DNA from 3 places in the Streptomyces sp. NPDC048521 genome. Region 2 is predicted to be linked to each of the others. Evidence: riboswitches for the same ligand, from Rfam matches in the RefSeq annotation. Region 2 holds a riboswitch; each other region holds the start of a gene.

Region 1 (4,686 bases), on a different contig from region 2:
CGCCCGAGCTTCACCAGCCCCGACTACACGAGCCCGGACTTCGGCGGCCCCGAACACCAGCCCGAGTGAGAGCACCTGCCCCGACCGGGTCCGTCGGCAGCGGCACCCGGTCGCGAGCGGCAGCGCTCGCTCACAGCCGCCGGACGGCCTGCGCTTCGACGCGCTCCACGGACGTGCGGCTGTAGGCGCGCACCAACGCGAGATGGAACAAGGCCGGTGCCAGCGGCGCCCAGCGGTGGACGCGGTCGTCCCGCAGCAGGTATTTGACCACCGCCGAGGGGCGGAAGGGCACGTAGTCGATCGTCTGGTGCTCCCAGCGGTCCGCCACGCCCCTGCTCATCCTCGCCTGGAGGTCCGTACTGCGCAGTTCCTTGAGCCTGGCGAAGTAGTGGCCGCTCCAGTGGCGTTTGTCGACGTCCAGGACGAAGGCCAGGAGCTCGAGGGTGTATTCGTGAGGCTCCAGGGCCAGTTCTTCCCGCATGCCCCGGCGGCACACCGCATGGAGGTCCGGTGCGCTCCTGCCCGACGAGTCGATGTGCCGGGACAGCCCCTCGTTCACCGAGGAGTTCCACACACCGGGCGCCATCCGCACCCGCTCGCTGCGACGGCTCACCACGAGCATGTCGTCGGCGGTGACCACGGCGATGTTGACGGCGAAGCTGCACTGCAGGAACGCCGGGGCCGTCAGGGGCTGTTCGGGATCAAGGTAGCGCGACCGGGGGGTCGTACCGTCCGGCAACCGGCGGTCGAGTTGCTGGGCCGCCAGGAAGGTGTAGTAGTCGGTCGGCCGCAGCCGCAGGTGCACCTCCGGGGTCTCGTCGAGCGCGGAGCGGGAGATGTCGAACGACTCCACCGCATAGCGCGGTCCGTTCCACAAGGGCGTGCGTCCCTCGGCGCGCAGCTGTTCGCTCTCGAGTGCTATCTCCTCCCGCCAGGGCTCCATGTCCGTCGGCAACCGCACTTCGTCGTCGAGTACGTGTACGAAGACCTTCTCCGGCGGGATCGGGGTCTCACCGTCACCCTCCACGATCAGCGCAGATGTGTGCAGAGGGCCCAGCGAGAACGTGCGCCAGGCCGGCCCGGACTCCTCCCGGCGGCCCAAGCTGCGCAGAGCACTGGCCGATCGCCTGCGCAGGCGGAACCACGCATCCTGTAAAGGCTGCTGGAACAGCACCGCGAACAGCATGCCGATGACGGCGCCGACCACTCCGTTGGCCACATCGATCCCACCCACACGGCAGACCCTATGGATCTTGCCGGTGCACGGACGCCATCGTGCTCCTTCCGTTACCGGCCTCCGGTCCCGAGGGGGACAGGCCTCCCGGCCTGCCCCCCTCGTCGCCTCTCAGTCGGCGATCGGCAGATACACCCGGTTGCCCGCTGCCGCGAACTCCTTGGACTTCTGGGCCATGCCCTCCTCGATCTCGGTCCGGCTGCCACCGTGTTCGCGGCGGATGTCCTGCGAGATCTTCATGCTGCAGAACTTCGGCCCGCACATGGAGCAGAAGTGGGCCGTCTTGGCAGGCTCCGCCGGAAGGGTCTCGTCGTGGAACTCCCGTGCCGTGTCCGGGTCCAGAGCGAGGTTGAACTGGTCCTCCCACCGGAACTCGAAGCGGGCGTCGGACAGCGCGTCGTCCCACTCCTGGGCGCCCGGGTGGCCCTTGGCGAGGTCGGCCGCGTGCGCGGCGATCTTGTAGGTGATGACGCCGGTCTTGACGTCGTCCCGGTTCGGCAGACCCAGGTGCTCCTTGGGCGTGACGTAGCAGAGCATCGCCGTACCCCACCAGGCGATCATCGCCGCGCCGATGCCGGAGGTGATGTGGTCGTACGCCGGTGCGACGTCGGTGGTCAGCGGGCCGAGCGTATAGAACGGAGCTTCATCGCAGATCTCCTGCTGAAGGTCGATGTTCTCCTTGATCTTGTGCATCGGGACGTGTCCCGGACCCTCGATCATGGTCTGTACGTCGAAACGCTTGGCGATCCGGTTGAGTTCCCCGAGGGTGCGCAACTCCGCGAACTGCGCCTCGTCGTTGGCGTCCGCGATCGAGCCCGGCCGCAGGCCGTCGCCCAGCGAGTACGTGACGTCGTAGGCGGCGAGGATCTCGCACAGCTCCTCGAAGTTCTCGTACAGGAACGATTCCTTGTGGTGTGCCAGGCACCACGCGGCCATGATCGAGCCGCCACGCGAGACGATGCCGGTCTTGCGGTTGGCCGTCAGCGGTACGTAGGCCAGACGCACACCGGCGTGGACGGTCATGTAGTCCACGCCCTGCTCGGCCTGCTCGATGACGGTGTCCTTGTAGATCTCCCAGGTCAGTTCCTCGGCCCTGCCGTCGACCTTCTCCAGCGCCTGGTAGAGGGGCACCGTGCCGATGGGCACGGGGGAGTTGCGCAGCACCCACTCGCGGGTGGTGTGGATGTTGCGGCCGGTGGAGAGGTCCATGACCGTGTCGGCGCCCCACCGGGTCGCCCAGGTCATCTTCTCGACCTCCTCCTCGATGGAGGACGTCACCGCGGAGTTGCCGATGTTGGCGTTCACCTTCACCAGGAACCGCTTACCGATGATCATCGGCTCGATCTCCGGGTGGTTGACGTTGGCCGGCAACACCGCCCGGCCCGCCGCGATCTCCTCACGGACCACTTCGGGTGACACGTTCTCCCGGATGGCCACGTACTCCATCTCCGGCGTGATCTCGCCCCGACGCGCGTACGCGAGCTGCGTCACCGCCGCGCCGCCGCGGCCCCGCCTCGGCTGGCGCGGGCGCCCGGGGAAGACCGCGTCCAGGTTCCGCAGGCCGCCGCGCGGCGCGGTGTGCTTGATCCCGTCGTCCTCGGGACGGACGGGACGGCCCGCGTACTCCTCGGTGTCGCCGCGGGCGATGATCCAGTTCTCCCGCAGCGGGGGCAGACCCCTGCGGACATCCGTATCGACGAGTGGATCGGTGTACGGGCCCGACGTGTCGTACAGCGTGACCGACTGCCCGTTGGTGAGGTGCACCTGACGGACCGGCACGCGCAGGTCGGGGCGCGAGCCCTCGACATACGCCTTGTGCCAGCCGATGGACTTCCCGGCCTCCTGGGACGTGTCGTCCTGGACGGAGGCAGGCGTGCGTGCGTCCTTGTTGGTCATGAGACCTACTCCCTACGCCGGCATTACCCGGTAACAGGTTCGGCGGTCGACGCAGCGGCTTCCGTCTGTCGACGTTCCCTGTGGAACATGGCTCGTTCCACGTGAAACATCGCGTATACGGAGGTCAGCGCCCTCTCAGCCCGGTGCTCCGAGCTCCCGCGTGTGCAAAGGTGCCTCCACGCTAGCGTCATTTGTGGCGCGGTGAACAGTGGGCCTCTGCCCTTCTTGCGATGATCGGGCGGTGACCAGGATGGAGCAGTACCCGTACCAGCCGCCCGAGCCGCGCCGCCGAGACGCCTCAGGACCGGGCGGCGGACCGGTGGCTGAACCCGCCCATGACGGCCGCGTGCCCGGCGCCGGGCACGGCCACGGCCACGGCTCCGGCGGGGGCGACGGACACGGACCGGGCCACGCGCACGGGCACAGTCACAGCCACGGACCCGCCGCGCCCGTCTCCCAGCACCTGCGCAAGGTCATCGCGGCGATCCTGGTCCCGTTCACCGCGGCGGTCCTGGTCGGTCTGGTCGTGCTCTGGCCTGGCGGAGCCCCTTCGCACAAGCCGACCGGCGTCGGCTTCGACCGGCAGACTCAGCAGGCCACGGTCACCAGGGTCGTCGAGGTCAGCTGCAAGTCGGTGAACGCCTCCGGCGGAACCCCGACCGGCGACACCTCCACCGCCGAGGGCAGTTCGGCGGTGCGAGAAGCGGGCGGCACCTGCAAGAAGGCGACCATCCGGGTCGACACCGGCAAGGACAAGGGCCGTACCTTCACCGAGATCGTGCAGCCGGACCAGTCACGGCAGTTGCACGAGGGCGAGAAGCTCGTCGTCGCCTATGAGCCCGCGGCACCCAAGGACCTGCAGTACTCGGTGACCGACGTGAACCGGAAGTTCCCCATGGCACTGCTCGCCGGGATCTTCGCGCTCGCCGTCGTCGTGGTGGGCCGGCTGCGCGGGGTCATGGCGCTGGTCGCGCTGGCCGTGAGCTTCCTGGTGCTCACGCTGTTCATCCTGCCCGCGATCCTCCAGGGATCGAATCCACTGCTGGTGGCCGTCGTCGGGTCGAGCGCGATCATGCTCATCGCGCTGTACGTGTGCCACGGGCTGTCGGCCCGTACATCGGTCGCGGTGCTCGGCACGCTGGTCTCCCTCCTGCTGATCGGCGTCCTCGGCTCGGAATTCATCGACTGGGCCGCCCTCACCGGAAACACGGACGACAACACCGGTCTGATCCATGGCCTGTATCCGTCGATCGACATGAGCGGTCTACTGCTGGCTGGTGTCATCATCGGTTCGCTCGGTGTGCTGGACGACGTGACGGTGACGCAGACGTCGGCCGTCTGGGAGTTGCACGAGGCCAATCCGTCGATGGGCTGGCGCGGGCTGTACCGGGCGGGCATTCGCATCGGCCGCGACCACATCGCGTCCGTCGTCAACACGCTCGTCCTCGCCTACGCCGGTGCCGCGCTGCCGTTGCTGCTGCTGTTCTCGATCGCGCAGAGCAGCGTGGGGACCGTGGCCAACAGTGAACTGGTGGCCGAGGAGATCGTGCGCACGC
Region 2 (4,686 bases):
TGGGGCCGCCGAGGATCTGCACGACGCCGAAGGAGGTGAAGGTGAACAGGAAGACCATCAGCGCGGCGGCGGCCACGGCGGGCGCGAGGGCGGGCAGGGTGACCTTCCGCCAGGCCTCGAGCGGCGAGGCGCCGAGCATCCGGGCGGCCTCCTCCTGCCGGGGGTCGAGCTGGGCCCACAGACCGCCCACCGTGCGTACGACGACGGCGTAGTTGAAGAAGACATGGGCCAGCAGGATCGCCCACACCGTGGTGTCCAGCCGTACTCCCCACACTTCGTCGAGCAGCCCGTGCCGCCCGACCAGGGCCAGGAAGGCACTGCCGGCGACGACGGTCGGCAGCACGAACGGGACGGTGACGACGGCCCGCAGCAGCTGCTTGCCCGGGAAGTCGAGGCGGGCGAAGACATGGGCGGCGGGCAGGGCGAACAGCAGGGTGAGCGCGGTGGAGGCGAGCGCCTGCCAGGTGGTGAACCACAGCACGTGCCGGATGTCCGGCTGTGTCACGACGTCCGCGATCCGCCCGAACTGCCAGGCGCCGTCCACCTTCAGTCCGCGCGCGACGATCGCGGCCACGGGCCAGGCGAAGAACAGCGCGAAGAACGCGACGGGCAGGGCCATCAGCCCGAGCCGCGCCGCGCTTCCCCGCCGGGTCTCGGCTACTTCAGTACGAGCGACGTCCACGACTTGACCCACTGGTCGCGGTTGGCGGCGATCTTGTCGGGAGCCATGGTCTCGGGATTCTTGGCGGCCGGCCCGTACTTCGTGAACTCGGCCGGCACGGCGGCCCCCTTCACGACCGGGTAGACGAACATGTTCAGCGGCATGTCGTCCTGGAACTCCTTGGTGAGCAGGAAGTCGAGGAACGCCTTGCCGCCCTCGGTGTTCTTCGCGTTGCTCAGCAGTCCGGCGTACTCGGTCTGCCGGAAGCAGGTGCCGTACGACACCCCGGTCGGGGCGGTGCTGGGCCGCTTCTTGGCGTAGATCACCTCGGCGGGCGGGGAGGAGGCGTACGACACCACGAGCGGCCGGTCGCCGCCGGCCTTCCTGCCCTCGGAGGAGCCGGAGAACTCCTGGTAGTAGGCCTGCTCCCAGCCGTCGACGACCTTGACGCCGTTGGCCTCGAGCTTCTTCCAGTAGTCCTGCCAGCCGTCGTCGCCGAACTTCGCGGCGCTGCCGAGCAGGAAGCCGAGGCCGGGCGAGGAGGTGGCCGCGTTCTCGGTGACGAGGAGGTTCTTGTACTGCGGCTCGGCGAGGTCGGCAAAGGACTGCGGCGGGGTCAGCTTGTGCTCGCTGAACCAGGCCTTGTCGTAGTTGACGCAGATGTCGCCGGTGTCGACGGGCGTGACGCGGTGCTTGTCCTGGTCGACCCGTTGCTCCGGCAGGATCGTGTCGGATCCCTTGGCCTGGTAAGGCTGGAACAGCCCGTTGTCGAGTGCCCGGGACAGCAGGGTGTTGTCGACGCCGAAGAAGACGTCGCCCTGCGGGTTGTCCTTGGTCAGGATGGCCTTGTTCACGGCCTGCCCGGCGTCGCCGTCCTTGAGGACCTTGACCTTGTATCCGGACTGCTTCTCGAAGTCCTTGACGACGTTCTTCGAGACGGCCCACGAGTCGTGGCTGACGAGGGTGACGGTCTTGGAGTCCGTGGATCCCTTGGCGTCGCTCGACCCGCACCCGGTCAGCACGGGCAGGGCCACCAGGCCGAGTCCCGCCGCCACGGCCATGAAGGTCTTGTTGTGCACTGGATGTCCTCCTGGGGTTGACCAGGAAGAGACGCGGCCCCGCCCGGGCTCCGCGAGGAGGCCCGGGCAGGGCGCAACAGCTTGAGTGATGACCGAACTTCCTACCCAGAATGACCTGGGCGAGGTTCAGAGGGTCTGCGGCCCGGTTGCCGCACTCTCAGCGCTGTGGCGCTCCCCTGTCGGAATATGAAGATGTGTGGACGTGGTCAGATTACCGCTCGGTGGCCGCGAGCTGACCACAGGCTCCGTCGATCTCCTGACCACGGGTGTCCCGGATCGTCACGGGCACACCATGCGCGGCGATGGCCTCGACGAACGCCTTCTCGTCCTCCGGCCGGGACGCGGTCCACTTCGACCCGGGCGTCGGGTTGAGCGGGATGAGGTTGACGTGCACCGGCTTGCCCTTGAGCAGCCGGCCGAGCCGGTCACCGCGCCAGGCCTGGTCGTTGATGTCCCGGATCAGCGCGTACTCGATCGACAGCCGGCGCCCGGACTTCTCCACGTACTCGAACCCGGCGTCCAGTACCTCGCGCACCTTCCACCGCGTGTTCACGGGGACGAGGGTGTCGCGCAGCTCGTCGTCGGGGGCGTGCAGGGAGATCGCGAGCCGGCACTTGAAGCCCTCGTCGGCGAACCGGTGGATGGCCGGCACCAGCCCGACGGTCGAGACGGTGATCCCGCGCTGCGAGAGCCCGAGCCCGTCCGGGGCGGGATCGGTGAGCGCGCGGATGGCGTTGACCACTCGCTTGTAGTTCGCGAGCGGCTCCCCCATCCCCATGAAGACGATGTTGGACAGCCGAGCGGGGCCGCCGGGCACTTCCCCGTCCCGCAGGGCCCGCATCCCGTCCACGATCTGGTGGACGATCTCGGCGGTGGACAGGTTCCGGTCGAGGCCCGCCTGCCCGGTCGCGCAGAACGGGCAGTTCATGCCGCACCCCGCCTGCGAGCTGATGCACATGGTGACCCGGTCCGGGTACCGCATCAGCACGGACTCGACGAGCGTCCCGTCGAACAGCCGCCACAGCGTCTTGCGCGTGGTCCCCTGGTCGGTGGACAGGTGCCGTACAACGGTCATCAGCTCCGGGAACAGCGCTTCCTGCAGCTTGCCGCGCGACCCGGCGGGAATGTCGGTCCACTGCTCGGGGTCGTGCGCGTACCGCGCGAAGTAGTGCTGCGAGAGCTGCTTGGCACGGAACGGCTTCTCGCCGATGTCGGCCACCGCATCCTTGCGCTCGGCGGGCGTGAGGTCGGCGAGGTGCCGCGGCGGCTTCTTGGCTCCGCGCGGGGCGACGAAAATGAGTTCTCCGGGCTTAGGCATGGCTGTACCAGTGTCGCAGATCGACTTGGGTGACCTGGGGCTGCCGGTCCGGAGACCTGTCGCTGGTGGTCGTCACCTGTCGCCGCCGACTCCCTTCGGGTTACTGGAACCCGACGGTGGCCGGCCTGAGCAGCTCCAAAGCAGACGTTTCACTTTCGAACGCTTCAGTTTAGGCGTTGCGTTTGACGTAGAGCACGCAAGCGACTAAAGCGAATGTCAGGTAGTCATCGGCCGAGTTGTTCGAGGTGAGAATGATGGGTGCAGAGCGCCGCGTCTCCCCTGGCCGGCAGCTGACCATCGGGCTTAGCCCTGTGCTGCTTGCTGGTGGTCTTCTCGGGGTCTCGCCGGCCGTCGCCCAAGCTACTGCGCCAGCCCAAGTCTGCAGCCTTCAAACCGCAGGGGCCCCGCAGCAGGGCGGAAGCGGAGACGACGACGGCTCCGGATACGGTAACAGTAACCAGAACAACAGTAACCGACACGGAAACCGGGACGGCTACGGGAACAGGGACCGCGACAGCTACGGGAATAGGGACCGGGACGGTTACCGGAACAACAACCGGAACAGGAATTGCAGGACCATCAAGGAGCGCACCTGCAGAGTCATCCGTTATCCGAACGGGACCAGCTACACGGACTGCACCTACAGCACCGTGAAGATCTGTAGGCGATAGCTCCGACCAGGTTGGCCGCACCTGGTGCGTGAGTGATTGCGGTGATCCACCTCCACTACACCAAGCCCCCTAACCGCGCCGAGGCGCAGGTAGGGGGCTTGTTGCTGCCGCTCGCTGCCGGGTGTCCGGGCTTAGGCACGGCTCAACCAGTGCCCAGATCGGTTCCTGTGGGGCAGGGGCGGTACCTCAGGCGATGCCGTGCTGGCCGCCCTGGGTGAAGTCGCAGTCGTGACCGGCGCCGAGGTAGCCGGCGCCGCTGTTGGAGTAGTTGTCCTCCACGCTGCCGCAGGCCCTCACCCACACGTCCGCGCCCTCGGGGATGTTCCACGGATGCCTCGTGTCCGTGGTGTTGCATCCGGAGGTATTGCGCACCGTCCGGTAATGCCATCCGTCCCCGGACTTGTACCACGTCAGCTGCGCCCAGACGGTGTCGCCGTCGCACAGGCTGTCGTGGATGAGGAAATTGTCGCCGTCGGCCACGAAGTACGCATAGCCGTCACCGTTGCTCGTATCAGAAACGGGCGAGTTCGTGCCTGCACTTGCGGACGTGGCGGTTCCGATGACCAGGCACGCCGCAGCAGCGGCAACGGTCGAAAGGCGGCACCGCGATATCGCTTTCATCCCGGTGATTTTCCCATCTTGAGGAAACCAAGGAGCGGCTGAGAATCCATCACCGAAATCGGCGCAATCCGCAGCACGCGATGTATTCGCGTACGCTCTTACACCCAATCCGTCGTGATCAAGAGGAATGTCTGATTCTAGTTTCCGTCGTCGAGCGTGCTCTGGCCGCGGCGGCCCTTCCGCTGGGAGCGGCGTACCGCTTCGCCCGCGGCGAGCGTCACCGTGGCAACGGCCCTGGCCCAGCGCGGCCCGCCGCGCTCCGCCCACACCACGCAGACACATCCGCCGATGACGAGCAGCAGGACGCCGAGCAGGAGCACGATCATGTTCGCCACC
Region 3 (4,686 bases), on a different contig from region 2:
GAGGTACGACACGGTCCCGAGCACGGCACCCGTCGTGCTGGTCACGGTGTCCACCGACCGCACGAGCCCGAAGTCGGCGACCTTGACCCGCCCGTCGTCCCCTATCAGGACGTTCTCGGGCTTCATGTCACGGTGCACGAACCCGGCCCGGTGCGCGGCGCCGAGCGCGGCCAGCACCGGTTCGAGGATGTCCAGCGCGGCCCGCGGCTGCACCGCGCCCCGCTCGCGCAGCACGTCCCGTAGGGTGCACCCGGCGACGTACTCCATCGCCAGGTACACGTACGACCCGTCGGTGCCCTGGTCGAAGACCTGCACCACGTTGGGGTGGTCGAGCCGGGCGACGGACTTCGCCTCCCGGATGAACCGCTCGACGAAGGACCCGTCGACCGCGAGCGTCGGGTGCATCACCTTCAACGCGAGGACGCGGTCCAGGCGGGTGTCCAGGGCCCGGTAGACCGTGGCCATCCCACCCGCCGCGATCCGCGCGTCGACGCGATACCGGCCGTCGAGCACCTGCCCGACGAGGGGGTCCTGAAGGGTCGTATCCACGCAGGGGAGTCTACGAGGGACGACCGACACCCCCGCCCCTGCGCCGTCGCGGGGGGCGGAATGCAGCACAGCTGTGACTGTCGCGCGACTAGAAGGCGGGGCGCTCGGGGTCCAGGTGCGCGCGCCCCTCGGTGGGGGAGGACGCCTCGGCGAAGTGGCGGCGCGGGATCCGCCCCGCCAGCCGGGCCAGCCGGCCCGCCTCCACGGCGTGCTTCATCGCCGTGGCCATCGTCTCCGGCTCCTGTGCCCGGGTCACCGCGGAGGCCAGCATCACCCCCGCGCACCCCAGCTCCATCGCCAGCGCCACGTCGGACGCCGTACCGGCGCCCGCGTCCAGGATCACCGGCACGCGCGCGTGCTCCACGATCAGCTGGAAGTTGTGCGGGTTGCGGATCCCGAGCCCGGACCCGATCGGCGAACCCAGCGGCATCACCGCCGCACAGCCGACGTCCTCCAGCTTCCGCGCGAGCACCGGATCGTCGTTGGTGTACGGCAGCACCGTGAAGCCGTCGTCGACCAGCGTCTCCGCCGCCTCCAGCAGCTCCACCGGATCCGGCAGCAGCGTCCGCTCGTCGGCGATGACCTCCAGCTTGATCAGGTCCGTGCCGAGGGCCTCCCGGGCCAGCCGGGCGGTCAGCACGGCCTCCCCGGCGGTGAAACAGCCCGCCGTGTTCGGCAGTACCCGGATGCCCAGCTTCTCCAGCACCGACAGCACCGAGCCGTGCACGGAGGGGTCCACCCGCCGCATCGCGACCGTGGTCAGCTCCGTGCCGGAGGCGGTCAGCGCCCGCTCCAGCACCTCCAGGCTGGGCGCACCGCCCGTACCCATGATCAGCCGGGAGCCGAAGGGCACACCGCCGAGGACGAAGGGATCGTCGGCCATGGGTCAGCCTCCTTGGACGGCGGTGAGGACTTCGACGCGGTCGCCCTCGGCGAGCGCGGTGGTCGCCCACCGCGTGCGCGGGACGACGGTCTCGTTGACGGCGGCGGCCACCCCGGAGGGCGCCGCGGTGAGGGTCCGGACCAGGGAGTCGAGAGCGGTGCCCGGGGCGATCTCCCGGCGCTCCCCGTTGACGGAGATGGTGACGGACATGGTCATGCGGGCTGCTCCAGGAGGCGTGCGGACTGCTCGGGCGGTACGGCACCGAAGCGCTGCGGAGTGAACGGGCGGGCTTCCTCGGGGAGTTCACCGGTGACCAGCGCGTGCGCCAGCACGTCCCCGGTGACCGGGGTGAGCAGCACCCCGTTGCGGTAGTGCCCGGTGGCCAGCAGCAGCCCCTCCAGGCCGGACGGGCCGAGCAGCGGCGCGTTGTCGGGGGAGCCGGGCCGCAGCCCGGCCCGGGTCTCGGTGAGCGGCAGCTCGGTGATCCCCGGCACCAGCTCGTGCGCGTCGCGCAGCAGCTCGTACACGCCGCCCGCCGTGACCGTCGTGTCCCAGCCCAGTTCCTCGCTGGTCGCGCCGACGACCAGTTCCCCGTTCTCACGGGGCACCAGATAGACGTGGCTGCCGCGGACCACGGCCCGCACGGTCCGGCTCAGGAACGGCGCGAACCTGCGGGGCACGGTCAGCCGCAGCACCTGCCCCTTCACCGGCCGTACCGGCGGCAGCAGCGCGTCCGGCACGCCCGCGAGCCGCCCGCTCATGCTCCCGGCGGCCAGCACGACCTGCTCCGCGCGCAGCTCGATGCCGTCCGCCGTGGTGACGCCGGCGGCCCGGTCCCGTACGACATCGAGGCGTTCGGCCCACGCGCGGTGGAACACCACTCCGGCGCGCTCGCACGCCGTCACCAGGGCCGCGGCCAGCCGCCGCGGGTCGATCTGGTGGTCGCCGTCGACCCGCAGTCCACCGCGCACCCCGGGCGCCAGCATCGGCTCCAGGCGCCGGCACTCCCGCCCCGACAGCCACTCCGACGCCAGGCCCGAGCGCTGCTGGAGGGCGTGCAGTTCCCGCAGGTCGGCGCGGTCGTCGGCGTCGAGCGCCACCGCGAGGGTGCCGCAGCGGCGGTAGCCGAGGTCGTGGCCGGTCAGCTCGGCCAGCTCGGCCGCGAAGTCCGGATAGCGGCGGGCCGATTCCAGGTTCAGGGCGAGCAGCGTCTCCTCGCCGTAGTGCAGTTCGGTGACCGCGGCCAGCATCCCGGCCGCCACCCGCGCGGCCCCGCCGCCGGGCTCGGGGTCCACCACGGCCGTGGCGAGCCCGCGCTGCGCCGCGCGCCAGGCCGTGACCAGGCCGATGATTCCGCCCCCGATGACGAGGACGTCGGACGTACGTGACGACATGGGCGTCCAGCCCCTCCCTTCGCCGGCATGACCCGGATCAGGTTCGTACGGTCGGAGGCCGCCAGCCTCCCTCTCAGCCCGGTGCGTCCGGGCTCCCGCGAGTGCTTGTACGGTGGCCACCCTAGCTCGCAGCGCTCGTCACTCGTAAGGGAGCCTCCGTCCATGGCCCGCTCGCTCGACGGACTGATCCTCGCCCCCGTCGCCGACCAAGCCCCAGGTCAGGTGGGCACCCGCACCCGGTTCACCTACCACGAGGAAGACGGCGAGATCTGGGCCGACTACGCGGGCGGCGACGTCGTGCGCGGCCACCTCGTCGGCACCCGGGAGGGTGACCGGCTGGACTTCCGGTACGTGCAGCTGAAGACCGACGGGACGACCGCCTCCGGGCACTGCGTGTCCACGGTCGTGACGCTGCCCGACGGGCGGGTGCGGCTGGAGGAGACCTGGGAGTGGGAGTCGTGGCCGGGCTCCGGCACGAGCGTTGTGGAAGAGGTCACCGAGCACGCCCGCTGACTGACGATCGATCAGTTGTCTATGGTGATCGGGTGAGCGAGCACACAGCGGAACAGAGCCCGTCACCGGGGCGGCGCGTGGTCGTCGTGGGCGCGGGCATGGCCGGGGTGCAGACCGCGGTCGCCCTCCGGGAACAGGGCTTCAAGGGCGCCGTGACCGTCATCGGCGCCGAGCCGCACCAGCCCTACGACCGGCCGCCGCTGTCGAAGGCCGTGCTGCTCGGCAAGGCCGAGGACTCCGCGTTCGACGTGGACTTCGAGTCGCTCGGCGTCGAGCTGCGGCTCGGCTGCGAGGTGCTGGGCCTGCGCCCCGCCGACCACGAGCTGGACACCGAGGCGGGTCCGGTGCCGTACGACGTCCTGGTCCTCGCCACCGGCGCCGAACCGATCACCCTGCCCGGCACCGAGGGCGTGCCCGGCGTGCACCTGCTGCGCACCCTGGACGACGCCGAACGGCTGCGGCCCGTGCTCGCCCGGCAGCACGACATCGTGGTCGTCGGCGCCGGCTGGATCGGCGCCGAGTTCGCCACCGCGGCCCGGGAGGCGGGCTGCGCCGTCACCGTCGTCGAGGCCGCCGACCGGCCGCTCGCGGGCGCCCTGCCCGCCGAGGTGGCCGCGCCCATGGCCGCCTGGTACGCCGACAGCGGCGCCGAACTGCGCACGGACGCGCGCGTGGAGCACGTCGAGCCCGGCGCGGTGGTGCTCGCCGACGGCACGCGGCTGCCCGCGGGCGCCGTCGTCGTCGGCATCGGCGCCCGCCCCGCCACCGGCTGGCTGACCGGCTCCGGCATCGAGCTGGGCGCGCACGCCGAGGTCCTCGCCGACGCCCAGCTGCGCACCAGCGCCGAGGACGTGTACGCCGTCGGCGACTGCGCCTCCTTCCCCTCGGCCCGCTACGGCGAACGGCTGCTCGTCCACCACTGGGACAACGCCCTCCAGGGCCCGCGCACGGTCGCCGCGAACATCCTCGGCGAGACCCGGGCGGTCTACGACCCGGTGCCGTATTTCTGGTCGGAGCAGTTCGGCCGCTTCGTCCAGTACGCCGGCCACCACGCCGGGGCCGACCGCCTGGTGTGGCGCGGCGACCCCGCGGGCCCGTCCTGGACGGTGTGCTGGCTGCGCGAGGACCGGCTGGTGGCCCTGCTGGCCGTGGGCCGCCCACGCGACCTGGCGCAGGGCCGGCGGCTGATCGAGGGGGGCCGGCTGATGGATCCCGAGGCGCTGGCCGACCCGAGCCGCCCACTGAAGGACGCCACGGCCGACTACTGATCTTTTCGTAAGTTCGGTGGGTTTGGTGGCCGTGTGAGTGGGAGGCTGTCGGGGTGGCATATCAACCTTCCCCTTCGGT

The links. A riboswitch is a leader RNA that binds a small molecule or an ion and turns the genes downstream of it on or off. The one in region 2 is predicted to bind thiamine pyrophosphate.
Region 1: it holds a riboswitch for thiamine pyrophosphate, as region 2 does, so the genes downstream of both, thiC (phosphomethylpyrimidine synthase ThiC) here and ACGFRF_RS31155 (thiamine ABC transporter substrate binding subunit) in region 2, are expected to answer to the same signal.
Region 3: it holds a riboswitch for thiamine pyrophosphate, as region 2 does, so the genes downstream of both, thiO (glycine oxidase ThiO) here and ACGFRF_RS31155 (thiamine ABC transporter substrate binding subunit) in region 2, are expected to answer to the same signal.

The regions. Positions count from the first base shown of each region.
Region 1 covers NZ_JBICWR010000005.1:413,528-418,213, reverse strand. The annotation lists gene ACGFRF_RS15540 (hypothetical protein) at 1-69, shown strand, start outside; gene ACGFRF_RS15535 (hypothetical protein) at 131-1,234, opposite strand; gene thiC (phosphomethylpyrimidine synthase ThiC) at 1,346-3,130, opposite strand; TPP riboswitch at 3,123-3,300, opposite strand; gene ACGFRF_RS15525 (YibE/F family protein) at 3,381-4,686, shown strand, end outside.
Region 2 covers NZ_JBICWR010000016.1:87,208-91,893, reverse strand. The annotation lists gene ACGFRF_RS31160 (ABC transporter permease) at 1-619, opposite strand, end outside; gene ACGFRF_RS31155 (thiamine ABC transporter substrate binding subunit) at 658-1,740, opposite strand; TPP riboswitch at 1,821-1,928, opposite strand; gene rlmN (23S rRNA (adenine(2503)-C(2))-methyltransferase RlmN) at 1,952-3,058, opposite strand; gene ACGFRF_RS31145 (hypothetical protein) at 3,916-4,209, opposite strand; gene ACGFRF_RS31140 (hypothetical protein) at 4,488-4,676, opposite strand.
Region 3 covers NZ_JBICWR010000035.1:10-4,695, reverse strand. The annotation lists gene pknB (Stk1 family PASTA domain-containing Ser/Thr kinase) at 1-549, opposite strand, end outside; gene ACGFRF_RS40525 (thiazole synthase) at 638-1,432, opposite strand; gene thiS (sulfur carrier protein ThiS) at 1,436-1,648, opposite strand; gene thiO (glycine oxidase ThiO) at 1,645-2,826, opposite strand; TPP riboswitch at 2,824-2,935, opposite strand; gene ACGFRF_RS40510 (hypothetical protein) at 2,989-3,339, shown strand; gene ACGFRF_RS40505 (NAD(P)/FAD-dependent oxidoreductase) at 3,372-4,607, shown strand.